DNA from 2 places in the Psychrobacter sp. JB193 genome. Region 1 is predicted to be linked to the other one. Evidence: riboswitches for the same ligand, from Rfam matches in the RefSeq annotation. Region 1 holds a riboswitch; the other holds the start of a gene.
The links. A riboswitch is a leader RNA that binds a small molecule or an ion and turns the genes downstream of it on or off. The one in region 1 is predicted to bind thiamine pyrophosphate.
Positions count from the first base shown of each region.

Region 2: another riboswitch for thiamine pyrophosphate. It lies ahead of CIK80_RS09350 (ABC transporter substrate-binding protein); the one in region 1 lies ahead of thiC (phosphomethylpyrimidine synthase ThiC).

Region 1 covers NZ_NRGY01000001.1:1,581,428-1,592,380, forward strand. Annotated here, with positions in the region: gene pstC (phosphate ABC transporter permease subunit PstC) at 1-182, opposite strand, end outside; gene pstS (phosphate ABC transporter substrate-binding protein PstS) at 400-1,578, opposite strand; TPP riboswitch at 1,833-1,977, shown strand; gene thiC (phosphomethylpyrimidine synthase ThiC) at 2,213-4,351, shown strand; gene CIK80_RS06860 (hypothetical protein) at 4,388-5,419, opposite strand; gene CIK80_RS06865 (fructose bisphosphate aldolase) at 5,612-6,502, opposite strand; gene CIK80_RS06870 (DMT family transporter) at 6,663-7,511, opposite strand; gene CIK80_RS06875 (ABC transporter ATP-binding protein) at 7,890-9,794, shown strand; gene CIK80_RS06880 (alpha-ketoglutarate-dependent dioxygenase AlkB) at 10,020-10,637, shown strand; gene CIK80_RS06885 (NADP-dependent oxidoreductase) at 10,634-10,953, opposite strand, start outside.
Region 2 covers NZ_NRGY01000002.1:375,278-386,230, reverse strand. Annotated here, with positions in the region: gene CIK80_RS09380 (universal stress protein) at 82-543, shown strand; gene CIK80_RS09375 (LysR substrate-binding domain-containing protein) at 605-1,561, opposite strand; gene CIK80_RS09370 (YeiH family protein) at 1,818-2,921, shown strand; gene CIK80_RS09365 (cold-shock protein) at 3,222-3,431, opposite strand; gene CIK80_RS09360 (YbaN family protein) at 3,676-4,098, opposite strand; TPP riboswitch at 4,672-4,788, shown strand; gene CIK80_RS09350 (ABC transporter substrate-binding protein) at 4,908-5,804, shown strand; gene CIK80_RS09345 (VWA domain-containing protein) at 5,884-7,191, opposite strand; gene CIK80_RS09340 (hypothetical protein) at 7,200-8,756, opposite strand; gene CIK80_RS09335 (Na+/H+ antiporter NhaC family protein) at 8,984-10,486, opposite strand; gene CIK80_RS09330 (valine--tRNA ligase) at 10,644-10,953, opposite strand, start outside.

The sequences.
Region 1 (10,953 bases):
CAATTATTGCTGGTATAAAAACCAAGTCCAAACTCTTGAATGCTCGGCCATGCGCCGACAATTAAGGAGACCAAAATGCCGCCTAAAGAGAGGAGTACCAGTATGGCAAAAGCCTTGGTTGCATTGACAAACAGCGTATCGTAACGTTTTTGTTTGGCCAATTGGGACCTTAAGTCATTCATAAGTGTCTCAGCGTTAAATAGGATCAAGTCAAAATGTTAGAAAGGTTACGCAGGTTTTATCACAGTAAACTTAAACATAGGTGAGGACTGTCTATAAAGAAAACCCACCAACATCGTTCTTAAACTCACTGTGATAAAACCTCTCAAACCGCTACCGGAGAATAGTGGTTTGAGAGGGCGTTTAGAGATTGATGAAACAGTCTCTAAAGTAGGTCAATTACTGAGCAGGCTTATAAACAGGCTGTCCATCACTACCTTTCACTTCATTCCATTTTTCTTTGAATAGTGCGACAGCAGTATCAGAGAAAGGAACGTAATCTAACGCCATGGCATCATCATCGCCTTGGGTATATGCCCAATCAAAGAAGTTCAACACACCAGCCACTTGCTGAGGATTCTCTGGTTGCTTGTGTACCAAGATGAAGGTAGCGGCAGCGATTGGCCATGCTTGAGCGGTCTCAGAATTGGTGATGACTTTATAAAAGCCTTCTTGCTTTGACCAATCGATGTCACCTGCCGCTGCAAACGTTTCTGCAGAAGGCTGTACAAAGTTACCGGCAGCATTTTTAAGAGCTGTATGTGACATGTTGTTTTGCTTAGCGTAAGCATACTCAACGTAGCCGATAGAGTTTTTCATACGGTTAACGTAACTTGAAACGCCTTCGTTACCTTTACCACCAGCACCTGTCGCAGAGGTTGGCCATTTAACCGTTTTATCAACACCAACGGTATCGTTCCAATCCGGTGACACTTTGGCGAGATAATCTGTGAAGTTAAAAGTCGTACCTGACCCGTCTGAACGGAAAACAGTAGTAATGGCCGCATCAGGTAGGGTCAAATCTGGGTTCATGGCTACAATAGCTGGGTCATTCCATTTGCTGATTTTGCCTAGATAAATATCAGCCAATGTCTGACCATCCAATTTTAGCGCGCCTGGCTCAACACCATCGATGTTGACAATTGGTACAACGCCGCCAATAACGGTTGGGAACTGGATAAGACCAGACTCTTCAAGCTCTTCAGGCGTCATTGGCGCATCAGAGGCACCAAAATCGACTGTTTTTGACTGAATTTGTTTGATACCACCAGAAGAACCGATTGATTGGTAGTTGACCTGACCACCAGTATCAGCATTGTAGTCAGCAGACCATTTGGCATAGATAGGCTGCGGGAAAGAAGCACCTGCGCCAGTGATGTTCATGGCAATGTTTTCAGCAGACTTGAACCCTGAAGTAGCAGCAGATGCTGTGCTAGTGGTTGCATTGCCAGTTGTTTCAGTCGTTGCGGCAGCGCTACTGCTAGTATCAGCAGCCGGCTCTGTCGTATCGGTCGATTTGTTACACGCCGTAAGTACTAAGGTACAGCTGACGGCCACTGCTAATAACGAATAACGCATGTAAGACTCCTAAAGTTTGACAACGATACAAAAAAACATTGTTTGTGACATGCGAGCTATAGTGACAAGTTTTTATGACAGTTTAATGACAATGACTTTAATCTTTTAGTTTGGGCCATAACAGCGCATTGTTCCCTTCTATCTGCCTTTATAAGCTCAGTACATAAGGCAATGGTTTTTCGAGCCCAAGGTTTTCTCCAAATACCATTAGCCGTTAGAACAGAATTTTGCTAGTATGAAGTTGATTTACAACACTGACAGACTCGGGGTGCGGTGTCATATTGGCCTGTTTTATTAAACTTGCTTTACTAAAACAATTGCCTTTATACATTCGCTGAGAGATCACCCGCCGAACCTGATGCGGTTAGTACCGACGCAGGGAAGTCTTAAGCCTATGTTCTATATGTACAAAGGGCGCGCAGAAATGCCTTTTTATTATTGCCAATGTTTAACAGCGGTTTTTTGCCGATGTATGGCGCTAATAATTTGTGTCCATCAACCTTTTAGTGACTCACTACGTCTCGTTCCGGGTGTACGTTTGCTTTTTGATTGTATTTGTTCGTATCACATGGCTTTACCCCGCAGCTACTGGCGGTGTTGATTTTATTCAAAAACCAACACGCTAGGACAGCATATGAAACCTTCAAATATTCAGACAACGACAAACCCTCAAATCCATACTCCAAATAGTGACGCGCTTGTTAAGCCGACAACTATAGATGAGACCAGCAGCAAATCCGATAAAAAATCTGAGGCGCTAAAAACCCCTGCTCACCGTACGGCAAGTGATGCGCGTTTTGAAGAAGACGCCCGTGACCTTCATCGCATTCTCCCCGCCTCTCGTAAAGTCTATATCGAAGGCTCGCGTCCTGATATTCAAGTACCGATGCGCGAAATTTCTCTTGATCCAACCCCTATTCAAGGCACGGATGAGGCGAATTGGGAAAAAAACCCACCATTTTATGTCTATGACACCTCCGGCGTTTATACCGACCCCAATGTCGATATTGACCTCACACGTGGCTTACCAAAACTGCGCGAACACTGGATTGCAGAGCGCGGCGATACCGAACAGCTCAACAGTTTATCCAGCTCATACGGACAAGCGCGCGCACGTGATATTAGTACCGCCAACTTAAGATTTGCTCATATTGATAAGCCGCGCCGTGCCAAAACAGGCAACGGCTTGTCAGGCAATGTCACGCAAATGTATTACGCGCGCCGCGGCATCATCACCCCTGAGATGGAATACATCGCCATTCGCGAAACGCAGAAGCAACACGAGCTGACGGATACACGCCAACATGAAGGGGAAAATTTTGGGGCCAATACACCCAAAATCATCACACCTGAATTTGTGCGCAGTGAAGTGGCAGCAGGACGCGCTATTATCCCAAACAACATCAATCACCCTGAGTCCGAGCCGATGATTATCGGGCGCAATTTTTTGGTAAAAATCAATGCCAATATTGGCAACTCAGCGCTTGGCTCCTCAATCGACGAAGAAGTATCAAAGATGACATGGGCGACGCGCTGGGGCGCAGATACCATCATGGATTTATCAACGGGCAATCATATTCATGAAACGCGCGAATGGCTGATTCGTAACTCGCCTGTGCCCATTGGGACGGTACCCATCTATCAAGCCTTAGAAAAAGTCGATGGCGTGGCAGAAGATTTGACCTGGGAGATTTTTCGCGACACCTTGATCGAACAAGCTGAGCAAGGGGTAGATTACTTTACCATTCACGCAGGCGTCCTGCTTCGCTACGTCCCACTGACCGCCAAGCGCTTGACGGGTATTGTGTCACGTGGCGGTTCTATCATGGCACAGTGGTGCTTGGCTCATCATAAAGAGAGCTTCTTATACACGCATTTTGAAGACATTTGCGAGATTATGAAGCAGTATGATGTGGCGTTTAGTTTGGGCGATGGCCTACGTCCTGGCTGCTTGCAAGATGCCAACGATGAGGCACAGTTTGGTGAGCTACAGACCCTTGGCGAGTTGACGCAAGTGGCATGGAAGCATGATGTACAGGTGATGATCGAAGGGCCTGGGCACGTAGCGATGAACCGTATTAAAGAAAATATGGACTTACAGCTTGAGCTGTGTGCGGATGCGCCGTTTTATACCTTGGGGCCTTTAACGACCGATATTGCACCTGGTTATGACCATATTACCAGTGCCATTGGCGCGGCGATGATTGGCTGGTTTGGCACAGCAATGCTTTGTTATGTCACGCCAAAAGAGCACTTGGGTCTGCCCAATAAAAAAGATGTCAAAGACGGTATCATCACTTACAAAATTGCAGCTCACGCAGCCGACCTTGCAAAAGGCCACCCCGGTGCGCAGGCGCGAGATAATGCCTTATCCAAAGCGCGTTTTGAATTTCGCTGGGACGATCAATTCAATCTGGCGCTTGATCCTGATACGGCTCGTGAATTTCATGACGAAACCTTGCCAAAAGACGCTCATAAATCCGCACACTTTTGCTCCATGTGTGGACCAAAATTTTGCTCGATGAAAATCACGCAAAATGTGCGTGAGTATGCAGCAGGATTAAATACAAAGGCCACTGACAAAAAAGTAGCTAACGAAAAAGTCACGCCGCAATCAGGCAACTTAGCCGATGCAGATCATATGATTAAAGAGGTAAATACTGAACTTGTGGGACAAGTGGGTGAAGCCAGTGCTGAGGAAGTCCGCCAAGGTATGGCGGAGATGATGGGAAAATATAATAACGAAGGTCGTCAGTTGTATAAAGAGGTTTAACAGACGCTAGTATAAAAATATTAAAAAAGCTCGAACCTAGTTGTTAGGTTCGAGCTTTTTTGCATCGACTATCGAACCATTAGGAAATAAACGCTTGATGTGACTGTTGCACAATATAATAATAACTAAGTAGACAGGTAGCGCCAGCGGATAGCCAAAAATAACAATAAATACAATATAACCATGATATTTACTTGCATGCTCTCCTAACAACCAGTCTATAAACTCTATCCTAAACATAGTTATCATCAAGGCTAAGAAAGGCACAATGACTATGCCTAACCAAAGAATTACGTTCGCTTTTTTAGACCGCTTTTCACGACTACTGCGCAACAACCTGTAGTGAATGAAGCCAAATAATACGATCAACCCTAGGAATACTACTCTACCATCTACATTAATTAACCCTTGTATCCAAAAGCTTGGTAATGGGTGATAAGATATTTCTAATACATCATTAGGGATGCGATCAAAATACCACTTGGAATCTGTTGTTATCTTCCCGCCTACAGGCTTACCAAGATTGGTCTCTAAATATTTTAGTTCATCGTTAATCTTTAAATTAATAGTTAGGTCACCAAAACTTTTCCAACTTTTGGCAGGCTTTAATGAATATTGATAAATATACTGATTGGTCCAATAACTACGATCTATTGTTGGATAGGCAGAATATTGAACAGTAATGACATGTTTGCCTTCGCTTAGGTTTACCTCGAAATATTTAGCACTACTATAGAACTGTACAGCGGTATCCGTTTCCGGATCATAATAAGCGGGCAATGATTTTGACTGACTTTTATAGTCATAATTTATAAGTACTGGTACCGCTTGCCCATCAACTTCGACTAGAAAGCTTTTGTCTGCATCATTACCTATAAGATCAAACACTTCAAAAACTAAGGGTATTCGATAGCCTTCTTTAGCGCTATAAATCTCGTAGGTGACATTATAGTCAGCCTGATTAAAACCTTTATCAATATTGATATCTATGGTTTCAGAGAGTATATCAATATCTTTGCTTGAATATGCCGTACTGACAGTAGTACCTTCGTCAATAGGTGACGCCATATTGGCATAGCTAAAAATGCTGATACTGAGTGATAATAACCCTAGAATTAAATAACGTAGCACAATAAATCTCAATATTATATTACGAACATAAGTTTAATATAGTAAGTTAGAAAATACTACGATCACCATAAAAAATCCCAGCAAACTCAAAGTTAACTGGGATCTTAATTCTTATTGAATGGCTATTGATTAAACCTTCGATGCCTCATAAATCTCTTGGATTGAAGTATCAATCGTATTAGCAAAGGCTTCATCACTTTGCTGTTTGCTCAATCCTTCAGTGAAAGCACGTGAGAAGCTGGCAATCATACCGGGGTTTTGCTTGAGCTTGGCGCACGCCTCGCTACGACTATAACCACCAGATAATGCGACCACTTTGAGTACTTTTGGATGATCAATCAACTCTTGATAAAATCCTGCTTCTTCCGGTAACGTCAGTTTGAGCATCACTTGATGATCGTCATTCAAACGCTCTAGATTATGCAAAATACTGGTTTTAAGTATCAGCTCACTCTCATGTTTTTTGTCACTATTAATGTCCACTTCTGGCTCAACAATCGGCATCAAGCCTTTTGAGAGTATTTGCTTTGCTACATCGAATTGTTGCTGTACGACCAGCTCGATACCATCAACGCTTGGCTCATAAATAACAGAACGCATTTTGGTGCCAAATACTGGATAATTTTTGGCCTTGTCCAACAATTGATCTAACTCTGGCATGGGACGCATGACTTGCACCCCATTCATTTGCTCAGCCAACCCTTTATCTACCTTCAAAAATGGGACGATATTTTTGTCTTCCCAAAGATAGTTGGCAGTCGATTTGCCGTTGACCTCGCGCTCCATCGTGTCTTCAAATAAAATCGCACCAAGCACACGCTCATTGTCAAAAGCATCACAGGTTATGATACGCGCGCGCATCTCATGTACCAAATCAAACATCGCTTCGTCACTATCATAATCATCGCCATTGACACCATAGTTTTCTAGTGCCTTTGGGGTGCTACCGCCACTTTGATCGAGTGCTGCAATAAAACCTGAACCGTTTTTGATACGTTGTAATTGTTTTTCGTATTCCATTGAGAGTGCATCCTATTTTTATCTATTAAAGTCAAAGGTCACAAATGATTGGCTTATTATTAGTGCTATAAGCCTCACTATTTTTAGCTAACCTTAGCATAGGACACTCTGCATGCCTATATACGATACGTTAACGCTTTTATAAAACTGAATTCTATTTTTAGGCCAAAAACAAAACACCCACACAACAAACCGCAAGCAATAGACCGACGATGTTAACGCGATTGAGCGTCTCTTTAAATACACCAACACCAATCAGGGTAGCGACCGCAATGACACCAACGTTCATACCTGTAAAGACAATACTTGGTGATTCGGACAATACTTGATGGGCGCGAACATAGGCATAAATATTTCCCATGTTAAGTACGCCTAATAGCAGCCCTGCCGCAAGTGCCTCTCCCTGCCAGCGTACGCGAGTGAACAGTAGATAAATAAACAATAGTAGTCCTGCCAAACCAAAACTGACAAACAGCGTGAGTGGAAAAGCCGTTCCATGCTTGGCAACTTGCTTGAATAAAATATCGACGATCCCATAGCCGAGCCATACGCCCAACAGCCAGAGTGGCGTATTTTTGGCTACTTTATTGATACTGCCAGACTGCGGGCGATATACCAAAGCGCCGAGTGCTAAGAACCCCAAGGCCAATCCGAAAACATGTGTACCCGTCAATACTTCACCAAATAATAAAAAAGCGGCCACAATCGGAATGATCAAAGATAAACGCTGCGCAGCATCGGTTGCCACCATGCCGACGGCTTCAATAACACGTCCAAGTAAGATGAACACAGTCGGCAATATGACACCAAGTGCAATAATGACGACCCATGCATTACCAAGTGTACTCATTGCGCTAAGATCTGGTTTTAATAAAACCCAAGTCAGCAAAAAGGCTACTGGATAACCAGCAACAATGGTTTGACGAATGTCTATCTGTTTTTGCCGTAATATTTTTAGCAACACTGACACAGCGACACTACAGAGTACCGCCATCGTTAAATACATCATTTACTTCTACCTTTTCAAGCCGCCATTTTTGTATGATGACTATTTATATATTGAGTCATTTATATCGTGATTTAGAAATGAGATCGATACATCGACAGCCATATGCTGCTGGTATAAATTTTATGAGCCTAGAATAAAGATTCTCAGGTTTTTTAAACCTATGGAAGGTAACAAAGTATTTCTATTACAGCAATGCATTTATACATGAATTGATGAATGGTAAAGACAGTATAAAGGGTGCAAATTACAATTCGCCTGCAGGTCTAATTATGAAATTTGTTAAAATAGCCCATATCCCTAATAACAACAGTAACGATTCAAAATAACGAGTGATATCGTTGATTTTGGCGTACTGCTATTGATGCTTTATGACTGCCTATGAATGCTCTATTTCGATTTTTTGAAAACCGCCTACCTGCCTTTCCTGAAACGCCCATGCCACTGCCCTCACCTCGTGATGGCATGCTTAAATTTTTGTGGGCGTGTACCAATGGTCTACGCGGCTGGCTTTTGCTATTTATGGTCTTGTCAGCAGGTATCGGTATCTATGAGGCCATGCTGTTTGCTTGGATTGGTAACATCGTTGATTGGCTGGGTGTCTATACCCCGCAAAACCTGTGGGCCGAAAAAGGTGATATGCTACTCTTGATGCTTGCCGTCATGATAGTGAGCCCCATCTGGATTACCTTGTCATCGTTGGTGCATTTCCAGACCTTGCAAGGAGTGTTCCCCATGCAGATGCGCTGGCGCTTTCATCAACGCATGCTCGGGCAATCGATGCAGTTTTATCAAGATGAATTTTCAGGACGCGTGTCAGCCAAGGTGATGCAAACGGCTTTGGCTGTACGTGATACCGTTATGACGGTCACCGACATGTTCATGTATGTTGCCGTCTACTTTATCACCTCAGGTGTCATTCTCTTTAATCTAGACAGCCTACTGCTGATTCCTTTTATCGTCTGGTTTGTCTTGGTCGCTTTGTGCATCTGGTATTTTATTCCTAAGTTAAAGCTTACCGCCATTGTACAAGCCGATGCCCGTGCGCTGATGACAGGGCGTATCACGGATGCTTATGCCAATATCATGACCGTTAAGCTGTTTAGTCATTCGCGCCGTGAGTTGAGCTATGCCAAAAACGCCATGGGTCAGTTTTTGGGTACTGTACACGCACAAATGCGCTGGGTCAGCTATTTAGAAGTGTCCACACATATGATCAGTGTGATTTTGGTCAGTGGTACAGCGGGTATTGGTATTTATTTATGGCAACAAGGTGCCGTCGGTGTGGGGGCTATTGCAGCCGCGACAGCAATGGCACTACGCCTAAACGGTTTGACACGCTGGATTATGTGGCAAACTGCCAGCCTATTTGAGAGCATTGGTACGGTACAAGATGGCATGCGCACATTATCTGCGCCGCAAACCATCGTCGATAAACCAAATGCGCCGACGGTCAAAGTCACCGATGGTCGTATCGTATTCGATCATGTTGATTTCAGTTATGAGCATGATGATAACACTGATATAGAAGGTGAGCATATAGACGAAGTCAATGCCTCAGCGACCAAGACGACCAAACTTCTTGATAACTTTTATCTAGATATCAAACCGGGCGAAAAGATTGGCTTGGTTGGACGTTCAGGTGCTGGTAAGTCTACGTTGGTTAATCTGTTACTGCGCTTCTTTGATGTGGATAAAGGCAAAATCTTAATCGATGGACAGGCTATCGATGACGTCACTCAAGAGTCATTGCGTCAACAGATCGGCATGGTCACGCAAGATACTTCACTGCTGCATCGTACGGTACGAGAAAACATCGCTTACGGTCGTCCTGATGCAACTGACGAAGAGATCATAACAGCTGCGAAGCAAGCGCAAGCATGGGACTTTATCAAAGACTTATATGATGATAAAGGCAACACGGGGCTGAATACGCAAGTGGGCGAGCGCGGTGTCAAACTCTCTGGCGGTCAGCGTCAGCGTATCGCTATCTCACGAGTCATGCTCAAAAATGCGCCCATTTTATTGTTAGATGAAGCAACAAGTGCGCTTGATTCTGAGATTGAGTTTGCCATTACTGAGAGTCTAAACGACATCATGACTGGCAAGACAGTGATTGCGATCGCGCATCGTCTCTCAACCATTGCAGCATTAGATCGACTAGTGGTGATGGACAAAGGTCAGATCATTGAGCAAGGTAGTCATGATGAGCTATTGGCGTTGCAAGGTGTGTATGCGCGCTTGTGGCATCGTCAAAGCGGCGGCTTCTTGGGCGAAGACAGCTAATCGCTATAATTTAAAAACTGTCACTAAAAATCTGACACAAGGACGTGTCGATTCTTATTTTAGACTCGCTATTTAATATGCACTCAACTTAGTAGTCACTTAGTTTAGTCATCGCCCAAAAACGTAGCATTTATTTAAAAACCAAGCACCTCTTACTGCCTGTCATTACTTTCCAGCTTCTCAATTTCTCATTAATCATTATCCCCACGATGAATAGGCATAACCATGACCGACCTCTTCGCGCCTGCGCCCACAGAAAATCTATTGCCCTATGACGGCCAAGTAAATGACTTGGGTATTGTCATTGACGATGCTGGTACGCTGTATGACACCTTATTAGCAGAGCTGCCTTGGCAGTCTGATATTGTAACGCTGTTTGGAAAAACCCATGTGACGACTCGTCAGATTGTTTGGATAGGTGCAGAAGATGTGATGTATCATTATTCAGGGCATGCACGGCGAGCCATTCCATGGTCAGATTCAGTGTTCCACGTGAAACAGCATATTGAACAACTATTAAGTAACATAGGCATTACGGCAGATTTTAACTCGTGCCTACTCAATTATTATCCGTCGGGTACTGACGGTATGGGCTATCATGCTGACGACGAAAAAGAATTGGGTGATCAGCCAATCATTGCCTCACTGTCGTTAGGAGCCACGCGCAAATTTGTTTTTAAGCATAAAAAAACTCAAGACAAAGTGACGCTTGGTCTTGAGTCCGGTCAGCTCATCGTCATGCACGGTGACACCCAAACATTTTGGAAACACACCATTACCAAGACCAAAAAGGTTTCAGCGGGGCGTATTAGTTTAACGTTTCGACGAATGCATAATGTCTAGTCAACTTTCAAAACTATTTTACCAAACGCATCGCCTTTTTGAAGCGCATGATGGGCCGTAACAACTTCTGACAATGGATACACTTGCTGAATGATTAAGGTCAACTTGCCATCCGCGACCAGTTGTAAAACGCGCGCCATGTCTTCTCCACTACGCTGTGCTTTATAACCCGCCACATCTAAGTTTTTCTGCTGACCCGCTTCTTTGAGCTTATCAACCCAAATGGTGGGTAATACGTTCACTCGTGCGCCAGATCTGAGCACACTCAGTGCGCGAACCCCTGCTTCACCGCCAACCAAGTCCAATAGCATATCGG
Region 2 (10,953 bases), on a different contig from region 1:
ATACTAAAGACAGTCAAGCTTTACTTCACAGCACCTTGCCGTAGTGCTATAGTTATAATCATCTGTCACAAGGAGAAGCACATGAGTTACGAACATATATTATTGGTCACTGACTTGCTCTCTGATGCCGATATAGTCGCCCAAAAAGCCAAACGCATCGTGGAGAATCGTCCTAATGCCAAGTTATCGGTATTGCATATTGTGAAAGACACCATGGTTGGCTTCGGCTATGAGCTGGTGCCAGCCTCAAGCTTATACGATCAGATTGATGATGAACGTTGCCAAGAAGCGCGTGCCAAGCTGGCACAGTTTTTGGATCGCAATGAGCTACACGACGTCAATTCTGAGGTGACCACGGCCATCTCTAACAGTGAAGGTATCGTCAATTATTGCCATAAGCATGAAGTTGATCTATTGGTCATCGGTCGTCACAACCGACATGGCATTGCCGCATGGCTCAGCGGCGCTACCGCAGACAACATCCTGCCAAACGTGCCTTGCGATAGCTTGGTCGTAAGACTGGACAAACCAGTCAACGAATAACGTAAATCAGATAGGTTATTTTATAAAACGTCCCGTAGCACATTTGCTTATGGGACGTTTTTTATTGCGGTTTCTTTGATATTGATGCCTCTGTCAAAATATCAATGAAGGTCTGCCAAATGGGACTTTGATGGCGGGCTTTGTGCCAGACCAGCCACCATGTCCGCGACAAATCAATGCCCGCCACTTTTACCTGTACCAACTTTCCTGATGCCAGCTCGCTCTCAATCACATGCTGAGACAAACAGCCGAGACCGATATCTGCCATCACCATGTGCTTGATCGCTTCTGATTGTTGAATCGCCATGACAATCTCAGCATTGGGTAAATGCTTTAGTAACTGCTCATCGATAATTTGCCGAGTGCCTGACCCTGCCTCACGTACCAATAACGGCAGCCGTGCCAACTGTTCCAGACTCAGATCATAACACCCATTATCATCATTATATGACGCTAGCTCTATCAACCATTGACTATCACGCTTGGCAAAAACCTTTAAGGTATCCGTGCGCCAAGCACGTTGCTCAATGGTTTTCATGTCTGTCGGACGCGGTACGCCCTCCACTAGCGCAATATCAATATTTAACTGTTCAATCTCGCTGACTACTTCTTGGGTATTGGCAATATACATGTCCACATTGGCATCTGGTAGCGTCTCATAGAGCGTAGCCAGCAGCGACGGCAACACATAATTCCCAATCGTGGTACTTGTACCAATACGAATCTGCCCTGCTTGGTGCTTATGATAATGCTCTAGCGTCAATGCTTGACCTAAGATTGCTTGCGCCTGTACATAAATGGTATGGGCATTGGGATGATGATTGAGCCTGCGACCAACACGCTCAAACAATGGCATTTGTAGCCTCGACTCTAATTCACTCAGAGCGCTACTGACCGCCGACTGTGATAAGTGTAACTCCTCACTAGCACGGCTGGTACTGCCCGTCTGATAAATACTGACAAAGACAGACAGCTGTTTGAGCGTGATTTTTGGTAATGTCTGAACCGACTTTTTCATTATTTCAATACTATATTAGTGGATGATACTCAGGAGCGGTGCATTATTTATTCTTCAGACGTATAAGCAGATGGAGTCATTTTATTTTTTGAGCTGAATCAGCTATAGCGAAATTAACACCATGGCTGTATACGTTAACCTAAAAAACCGATAGTTTCTATCTCATTAATCTGTTTTTATTATAGATTGTCCTGTTTTATACTGACTAATCATAAGCTTATGCTTATTTTGATTATAGATGATAGGACAGTCATTCATGCATGCTTTAGCACAAACCGTTGACCATTATTGCCCAACCAACCGCCATTTGGCAGGACTGGTAGTGGTACTGGTCGGCAGTTTGTTTTGTTTATGGCTCAATACCAGTCTCGATACTTGGACAGCAGGACGTGTGGTTGGACTGTCATCTTTAACCTTGGCAATTTTGCTTGGTATGGTATTGGGCAATACCGTTTACCCTAGTGTGTCTGATCGCTTGAGTGTGGGTGTGGCCTTCGCCAAAGGTCAGATACTGCGCCTTGCCATTATGCTTTATGGCTTTAAGCTGACTTTGACGCAAGTATCAGGGGTGGGTATGCCTGCCATCATGATCGATGCTCTTGTATTGACATCCACCTTTCTACTCACGTATTGGCTCGGTACAAGATGGCTAAAGGTAGATAGACAGACTACATTACTGATTGGCTCGGGGGCAAGTATTTGCGGCGCAGCAGCAGTCATTGCCGCAGAACCAGTAATCAAAGCCGAAGCACATAAAGTCACTATCGCCGTGGCTACCGTCGTGGTCTTTGGTACGGTCGCTATGCTCCTCTACCCACTCTTGCATCACATAGGCTGGCTGCAACCTTGGCTCAGTACTGAGCAATACGGGATCTATACGGGCTCAACCATTCATGAAGTGGCACAAGTGGTGGTGGCAGGTAATGCTATCAGTACTGAGGTTGGCGATACGGCGGTCGTCACCAAGATGATACGGGTGATGATGCTAGCGCCTTTTTTGCTTATTTTGTCTTTTGCTTTAACCAAAAGTAAGAACGATGATACTGACCGTAATGAACGACCTTCTATCGTAAAACGCCTAAAAGAAGTCCAAGTCCCTTGGTTCGCGTTTATCTTTATCGCTATTGTCTTACTACATACGTGGGTGCCAATGAGTGCAGGTTTTGAGCGTAGTATGGTCATACTCGATGATGTGTTGCTCACGATGGCGATGTTTGCCCTTGGTTTAACCACCCACTTAAGCGCTATCAAGCAAGCTGGCATCAAGCCTCTTATTTTGGGTGCGACTATGTTTGTTTGGCTCATTGTTGGTGGTGGATTGATCAATGTTGCGGTCAGCTTAATGTATAGTCGATTCTAAATAAAATAGATTAACGCTGAACTGGAATAAATTTTTCTTGCTTACTGTGCCTTCGCAGACAGAGGCTGCGAAAAATTTATTCCAGCACGCCGTTTCATTTTGATATTGAACTTACTACATTAAATCACTGCGTCTGATCTATTTATCATTATCCAACATTTAAAATGCCTACGACCATCGCTATGGTCGTAGGCATTTTTGGCTCTGTGTATCGTTAACGCTAAAGTGCAGACGAAAAAAAACGAACCCAAAGGTTCGTCTTTTAAACATCTGTTTATCTATCTGTCTATAAAAGACAAATTAGATAGCAACGATGTTATGTGCTTGTGGGCCTTTTTGGCCTTGAGTTACAGTGAACTCAACTTCTTGGCCTTCAGCCAAAGTTTTGAAACCTGAACCAGTGATTTCGCTGTAATGAGCAAAAACGTCTGCGCCAGTTTCTGGAGCGATAAAACCAAAGCCTTTAGCTTCGTTGAACCACTTAACTGTACCTTTTTGAGTATCTGACATATTGATAATCCTACTTTTAAATTTATTAATGGTCTAGTGACCGATAACGCTTGCAAATAGCTACTGAACGATAAATATTAAAACGAAGGATTATAACTAATACTACGAGGTAATGATTTGGTGCAGAACTGCTCTTAAGCTTGGACGTATTATAAGGGGAACATTCTTGCATCGCAAGCCTTATCTCATATTTCGTGTAACTGACGTCTATTTATCACCGTTTTTGCCTCTAATTGCAGCGATTTTAAGCGTTTGGCAAACGAAATAAATAGACTGCTACTCCACTACAAACGGCGGCTACCAGCCATGCGACCCATAGCATATCAGCAGGTAGACGATAAAACAGCATACTCGTTGAGATGGTCATCATGATCGTTGCCAGCCATTTGGCATATAAAGGTACGGCGTGATTGTTTTCCCAATCACGGACAAAATTACCAAAATACTTGTGATTGATGAGCCAAAAGTGAAAGCGCCTAGAGCTACGCGCCCAGCAGCCTGCTGCCAGCAATATAAAAGGAGCGGTCGGCATCACAGGTAATAGCGCACCAACAATACCCAATACAAAAAATATCCAGCCCAATATTACAAATGTCCAACGCACCGCTGGACTTTTGGATTGATTGGTTTTTGGACGATAGTAAAAAGCTTTTTTATTAGCACTCATAAGATTGGTGTCATTTGGCAATATAAATAGTAGAAATTAAGTGGCTTTAAATTTTTAATAAAGAAGCGACCTATATAGGTCAATCAGCATGCAATATCGCTGAAAATGGTACAAGGTTATTTTTGCTTTTTTGTGTTCGTTATTTATCAACCAATTGTCTTTTTACTGACTTATTTGGCAAAAGCGGTATTGAAAATATTTTAGAAATTAATCAGATAGAATTGTCAAAATCAGGGGTGGTAGCAGGCAATGTTTTCAAGATGCCAGTAAGCACAAGCCTTGAAACTAAAAAAATGTTTGAGCCATTATATGTTGATTAACTATTCATTCTTCTTTCAACAAAACTCTTCAATGAAAAACCCGCTCACATTTGAATGATGAGTTGGTTTTTCTCTTCTGCGATAAGCATTCATTATTCAAACTCAGATAAGTTGACTGCTTCGTCTCTTACATTCCATACCTTTTGAAAACTTGAATCATCTGCCTACTCAAAACCTTGCATCACCACTCGCAAGTCGTCTATGATGATGCAGTAACCATTAGCAGTACTGATCAACAATAATGTAATACCACTCAATCTTGTCGGGGTGCTTTGATTTGACGCTGTAAACACAGCCGACGTCATCGCTGAGATAGACCCGTGAACCTGAAGCAGTTAGCACTGACGTAGGAAACAAGCGTGACACGTTTTAATAAATCTCCAGATTATGCGTCAATGTAATAGCGCACCTGACTTTGAGATTTTACCTTTCTTGTTTTACCTAAACAGTATCAGTCTGATTGTTTCCCACATAAAATAGGAAACAACGATGCAGCCAACCACCACCCTTACCCTGACCCTCGAATGGTTCTTAAACCCTGATCACTTGCCCTTTATCGCTGGTGTGACCACGGGCGCGTACGAGCAAGCAGGGCTTGATATAACCATTATCGAACCAGATGACCATTATGATGGCTTTGCTGAATTGCAGAATCAAAGCATCGATCTACATGTGAATGAGCCGATTCATTTGTTTGAACATTACGCGCCCAATCTTCGTGCGCTGGGCTGCTTCTTTGAGACTGATGGCGGTATATTGATGCAGCAGTCCAGTATGGATAAGCTCAAGAACAATCAGCCGATTCGTATTTGTACCCCTGCTGCTGAGGAAAAAACCAATCGTATTGGCTTTGAGATATTAGTCCGCTATGCCAAGAAAAACGGCTTTAGCATCAGCCGCGACAATGTCACCTTTGTGCAAAAAGACTTTTATCATATAAAAAATCTGCAACAAGACCCAAGTCTCGATGGTGCATGGCTGTGCTTTTATAACTTTGAGGGCGTTGAAGCGACTTTTGAGGGCATGGATTTTACGTTTATCGATCAGAATCTGTCACCCTATCTTAACTTTTCGGCGTTAGAAATTCTCACGACTACTGAGATTTATAGTGCGAAAAAAGACGCGATAGACACCTTTATCCAAGTGACCAACCAGATGACTGAGCTGTGCAAAAGCGATCCAGATGCTGCTCACCGTATGTATTATAAGTATAGTAAAACCGAGGCGGATGCGCTAATGGATGCCATTATCGACAATACGCTGGGCAGATTGATCACGCCTATTAAGCCCGATGCAAGTAAGTGGCAAGAACTGCGCGAGATGCTGGCAGAGATCGATATCGTGACCTTGACTGATGAGCAATATCAGTCACTTTGGGCGTTGTAAAAACTGTTATTTTAAATATTAAAAAACCGCTACAGTATTGGCTATAGCGGTTTTTATTTTTGACAATCGTTGCTCGATACTATTTTCTTATCAAGCCAATCTCACGCGCTTCTTTTAGCCAGCTTGGAAACTCTTCTAGCATATTTTCATACAAGGCTTCTTCGCTAATGTCATTCAAATCGTCGAGTTCAAAAAAGTCGCAGTTATCAATCACGCGCCCTGTCATGTCGTCTAGTTTTTTCAGGATGCCATAACCGCGACCACCTAATCCGACAAACTGCCAAAACATCGGCAATTTTGCCGCTTCCGTCATGACTCTGGTGATGCCCCGATTGTCACTCACCCCGCCATCACTGATAAACAAAATATAAACGGGCACATCTAAACCATCCTTTTGATAAAACTCAGTCACGGCTTTCATGACTTCTGCTTCATTGTTGATGCGCGGGCCAAGTGCCCATTTGCGCCAGCCACCATGAGCGTTGTCAATAAACCCTTCGTAGTTGCTCAGCCCAATCTCACCCAAATATTGCGGGTCACGGGCAAACGCCCAGCAGTCTAGCGCTTGATCATCATCAAAGCTCACGGCTAGTGGCAATAAACGATTAACCACTTCTTGTACACGACCCTGTTTATATTGTCTGTTCATTGAACCTGAGGCATCGAGCACTAGCGCCACTTTTGCGGTCAATTGCTGCAATTGGCGTTTTTCAAGCGAGATGGTGGCTTTTTTGGCAAGGTTAACCAGCTTGGGCGCTTTCTCTAACATTACCTTTTCTAAAGGAACTTTTGAGGTATTGATTTTGGTTGATGGCGCAGGTTGTGGAGACACGTCATTGCGGTCGTCTTCCGCTACATCACCACCAAAGTGCTGCACGATTGCGGCAAGTCCACCATTAAACCCTTGCGCGACATTCGCTAAGCGCCAAACACCGCCCTTACGATAAATCTGCATGAGCATACTGGCTTGCTGCTGAGCAAAGTCGGCTGCTTGATACTCTGCTTGTGCTTTTTGCGACTGCTGCCAAATACCAATATCTAGCGATTGAATTTGGTTGAGCGGAGTATCGGCGGATAAAACAAAAAATAAACTGTCAACGTTGGCAGGTAGTTTGGATAAGTTAATTTCAAACTCAGCTTGTATGCCTTTGCTCGTCATCGGCTGCGACTCGTAATGTGTGAGCTTGATTTGTCCGCAGGGTGAGGTTGGCTGATTATAAAACACCATGTAATCATCATTGATGAGCTTGCCTACTGAGTCTAAGGCAAAGCAGCTGATGTCCATCTCTATCGGACTTTGACGAGTGAACTTGAGCGAGATGGGTGCGGTATCGTCAATAGCAAGGTTGTTTAAAGGTGCGCGTTGTCCGACGGTGAGATGGTTCATGGTATTCCTTAACGTTGTGTATGCCTTTTGACCGCAACAATTATTTGCCAAATTAATATGGCAAACCAAATGTAGAAAAATAGACTAATAAACTCAAATCCACTCTTAGACTCAAGAAACCTACTAAAAGGTAGGAAGTTTTTTGCTATATCATTTAAGAATATCCAAATCCATTCCAATTTTCCCCAAATGAAATAATCAAAATTATCAAAATACCAGTCATGCAAATATAGTAATATTGTATATAAAATCAAACTAATGATTAGCCAAATAATGGCTCTTATATAATTTCTTCCGAACTCAGATATTAGGTCATTCATGTTATATATTAACTTATCCCAGAAACTCCCTTCTTCCTTCAACTCATTTTTAAATGCTTTCATCTCTTGAACAAAAAATCTATTTGCTTCAAGCGTATTCCCTCTAGAATCGAATGAATACTTTATAATTCTAAATGTTTCTCGATTAGTATTGTATGAATTAATATACGATTTCAAGAAATTAGGTTGCTCTCTTAAATCCACGTTTTCAAAATCTAAACTATAGAAAAAATTAGTATGTTTAAAGTTTGAAGCAGTCATAAATGTCACATACTTAAATATACTAATGTGCTGTTTTGATTTTAAGTATTCTCCATTGACTTCGCCAAACTTAACTTCCTCAAAATCTGCTACATCAAGAAACTTAGTCCTGTTGAATTTTGCGCGAACAAATGAACTATTAGAAGCATCAAACAAACCATCTATGACTACATTTATACAATTTAAAGTAATGATATTGGCTTTCAGCATCCAAAACCCTACCAAAAAATTTGTATTTTCAATCCTAAGGTATGAGATATATGCACCATTTAATTTAAACCCTCCATCGAAATTGCAGTCATATATCTCTAGAGTGGATAGTTTCAGTTCTCTTTCATCTATATCTAAAAAAGGTTCTTTCTTAAGAATTACATTTTTAAATTTAATAAAGTTCTTAAACACACAACCTGAGAACAAGCTCTCTTCAAAAGTATATTTATCTCTACCTTCACGACCTATGTACACTTTATCTTCAAATACACATTGATAAAAAATAGAATTTTTCTTTAATAAAAATAAAGCTGCTGGCTTGATATATATCTCACATTTAAAAATACATTGCTCAAAAAAAGCTCCCGTAGACTTTAGATTAAAGTAATTAACATAGAACACACACTTCTCAAACCATACGTTTTTAAAAATTCTTAAAGTCTCTGTATAGTCAATCAACAATATGTTTGGAAATAAAATACCGTAAAATCGTATATTATATTCGCTAAGTTTCTGCTTGAATATTATTGAATCATAAAGGCATTTATTATTTTTCCTATATGTTGCTATCTCATTTATATAGCTCTCATCTTCTGAATCAGGAATATATCGCGATAAAACGTCATCAAGAATATAGAAATTTAGAAGCCTATTAAATTCGCTTAAGACAGCATTTATCGAACCTTCGTGGACACAATCTTTGTTACAATGTAGAGCACATTCATCAAGATCTTGAAATGCCTGATTATCACAGCCATCAACTCTACATTTCATATATATTTACCTTGATAAATATCAATATTAGAACTTAAGATAATAGCACACGAATATTGAGTTTTTTTCAAGCCTAAGAATTAATTAGTTAACTAAGCAGTAGACAATAAAAAACGCCATCACAATCGTGACAGCGTTCTCTTTAATATAGATATCTGCTTTTAAATTACAACGCCTTTAACTCTTCCTTCTGCAACGTCAACTGCGTTTCTAGCTCATTTAAAGAATCACCCCAACAACCACACCACCGCCACCCACGTAAACAGCAACATCCCAATATTGGCGTGAAAAAAGGTTGGAATCACACTGTCTTTAATATGATCATGCTGTCCATCGGCATTTAGACCCGCAGTAGCACCAAGCGTAATTGTAGACGCTGGCGAACCCGCATCGCCCAATGCCGCCGCTGCACCCAGCATGGCAAGAGCCGCGAGTGGAGAGAATCCAAGCGCAAACGCAAGCGGAATATAAATAGGCGCTAAGATAGGGACAGACGCAAACGAATCGCCAAACCCAATGGTAATAAACAAGCCAACGACCAGCATCACTGCCGCACCAAACAGCTTATTGTCACCAAAGAACTGAGTCGCTGATGCCACCAGTGGGTCGATGTCACCAGTGGCGGTCAGCAGCGCACCAAAGCTCGATGCAATGGTAATAATAACGGCGATTTCTGCCATTAAGCGCACGCCCTGCGTAAACACATCATCTTGCGCTTGCCAGCGATAAATACCCGAAAACCCAAGAATCATAAAACCAATCATCGCGCCAATAAACAGCGAATCAAAATAAATCTGGAACAACAACACCGTAACCACTGCCAGTGCGGTAAACAGCAGCGGCTGTAAACCAATCTCGATTTTTTCTTCCATGGCAACCGCACCATTCTGCTCAATTTCGGTTTGTCCAGTTTGTACGGCTTGCCTATAATTATTTTGTAGACCGTCATTTTGCACATAATCACGCGGTTTACGATACGTGATGAATACCGCAAACAGCATGCCAGCGAGTAGCCCCATGACGGGAAAGAACATCGCTTTTGGTGCCATACTGGCAGTCGCTGCATACCCAGATGCCTCGCCAACGCTATTAAAATTCTCTAATAAGATTTCGTTCAGATAAATCGCACCAAACCCAAACGGCAGCAGCAGATAAGACGCGCTAATACCACAAGCCAGAATACAAGCAACGGCACGGCGATCGAGTCGTAAGCGGTTCATTAGTCCAAGCAGCGGCGGTATCAGCACAGGGATAAATGCAATATGTACAGGAATGAGGTTTTGTGAGAGCAATGAGGCTACAATAAACAGCGCAAACAGCATCCATTTGACTTGCTGGCGCACATGAGCGCCTTCACGATTAAGGCTGCTTGCCATCTTTTGTGCGACCCAATCCAGAATGCCGCTTCTCGCCAGTGCAACGGCAAACGCGCCAACCATGATGTAGGTCATGCCGACTTGTGCGCCGCTTAGCAAGTTATCATTTAACACTTGTAAGATGTCTGGCATTGTCATTCTTGCGTGTAGACCACCAAGCAACGCCGCCGATACTAAGGAAACGGCCACGGGGATTTTAATCAGACAAAACACCACCATCAGCGTAATAGCCAGCACCACAGCATTGACTGGAATCGCAAACAGCCACAACGCGCCATAAATAACAGCCAAACCAATTAGGACAGGCAATGCGCGGTTAAGAAAAAAAGTATCCTGACGATAAGCAGATAACATGACGTTCCTTAAAATGTTATTTCAAATAGAGGGGCTTAATTTAGCGAGCTTAAAAAGCTGAGAAGTTATGAGCGATAGATATATTGCCATACAGACAATAAAAAACGCCATCACAATTGTGACAGCGTTCTCTTTAATATAGATATCTACTTTGAAACTACAACGCTTTTAACTGCTCCATTTGCGCGGTCATCGCGGCGATCTGCCCTTCTAGCTCAGCCAGTTTTGCTTTCTCAGCATCGACGACTTCGACTGGCGCTTTACTCACAAAGCCTTCATTGCCTAGCTTACGCGCGATACCGTCAGCTTGACCTTTCAACTTATCATATGACTTGCCCAAGCGTGCCAGCTCAGCCGTTGGATCAATCAGACCTTTCATCGGTACGAGGACACGTAGCTGACCGACCATACTAGATGATGACAATGGTACATCATCGCCTTCTTTGACGATCTCTAAGCTCTCAACT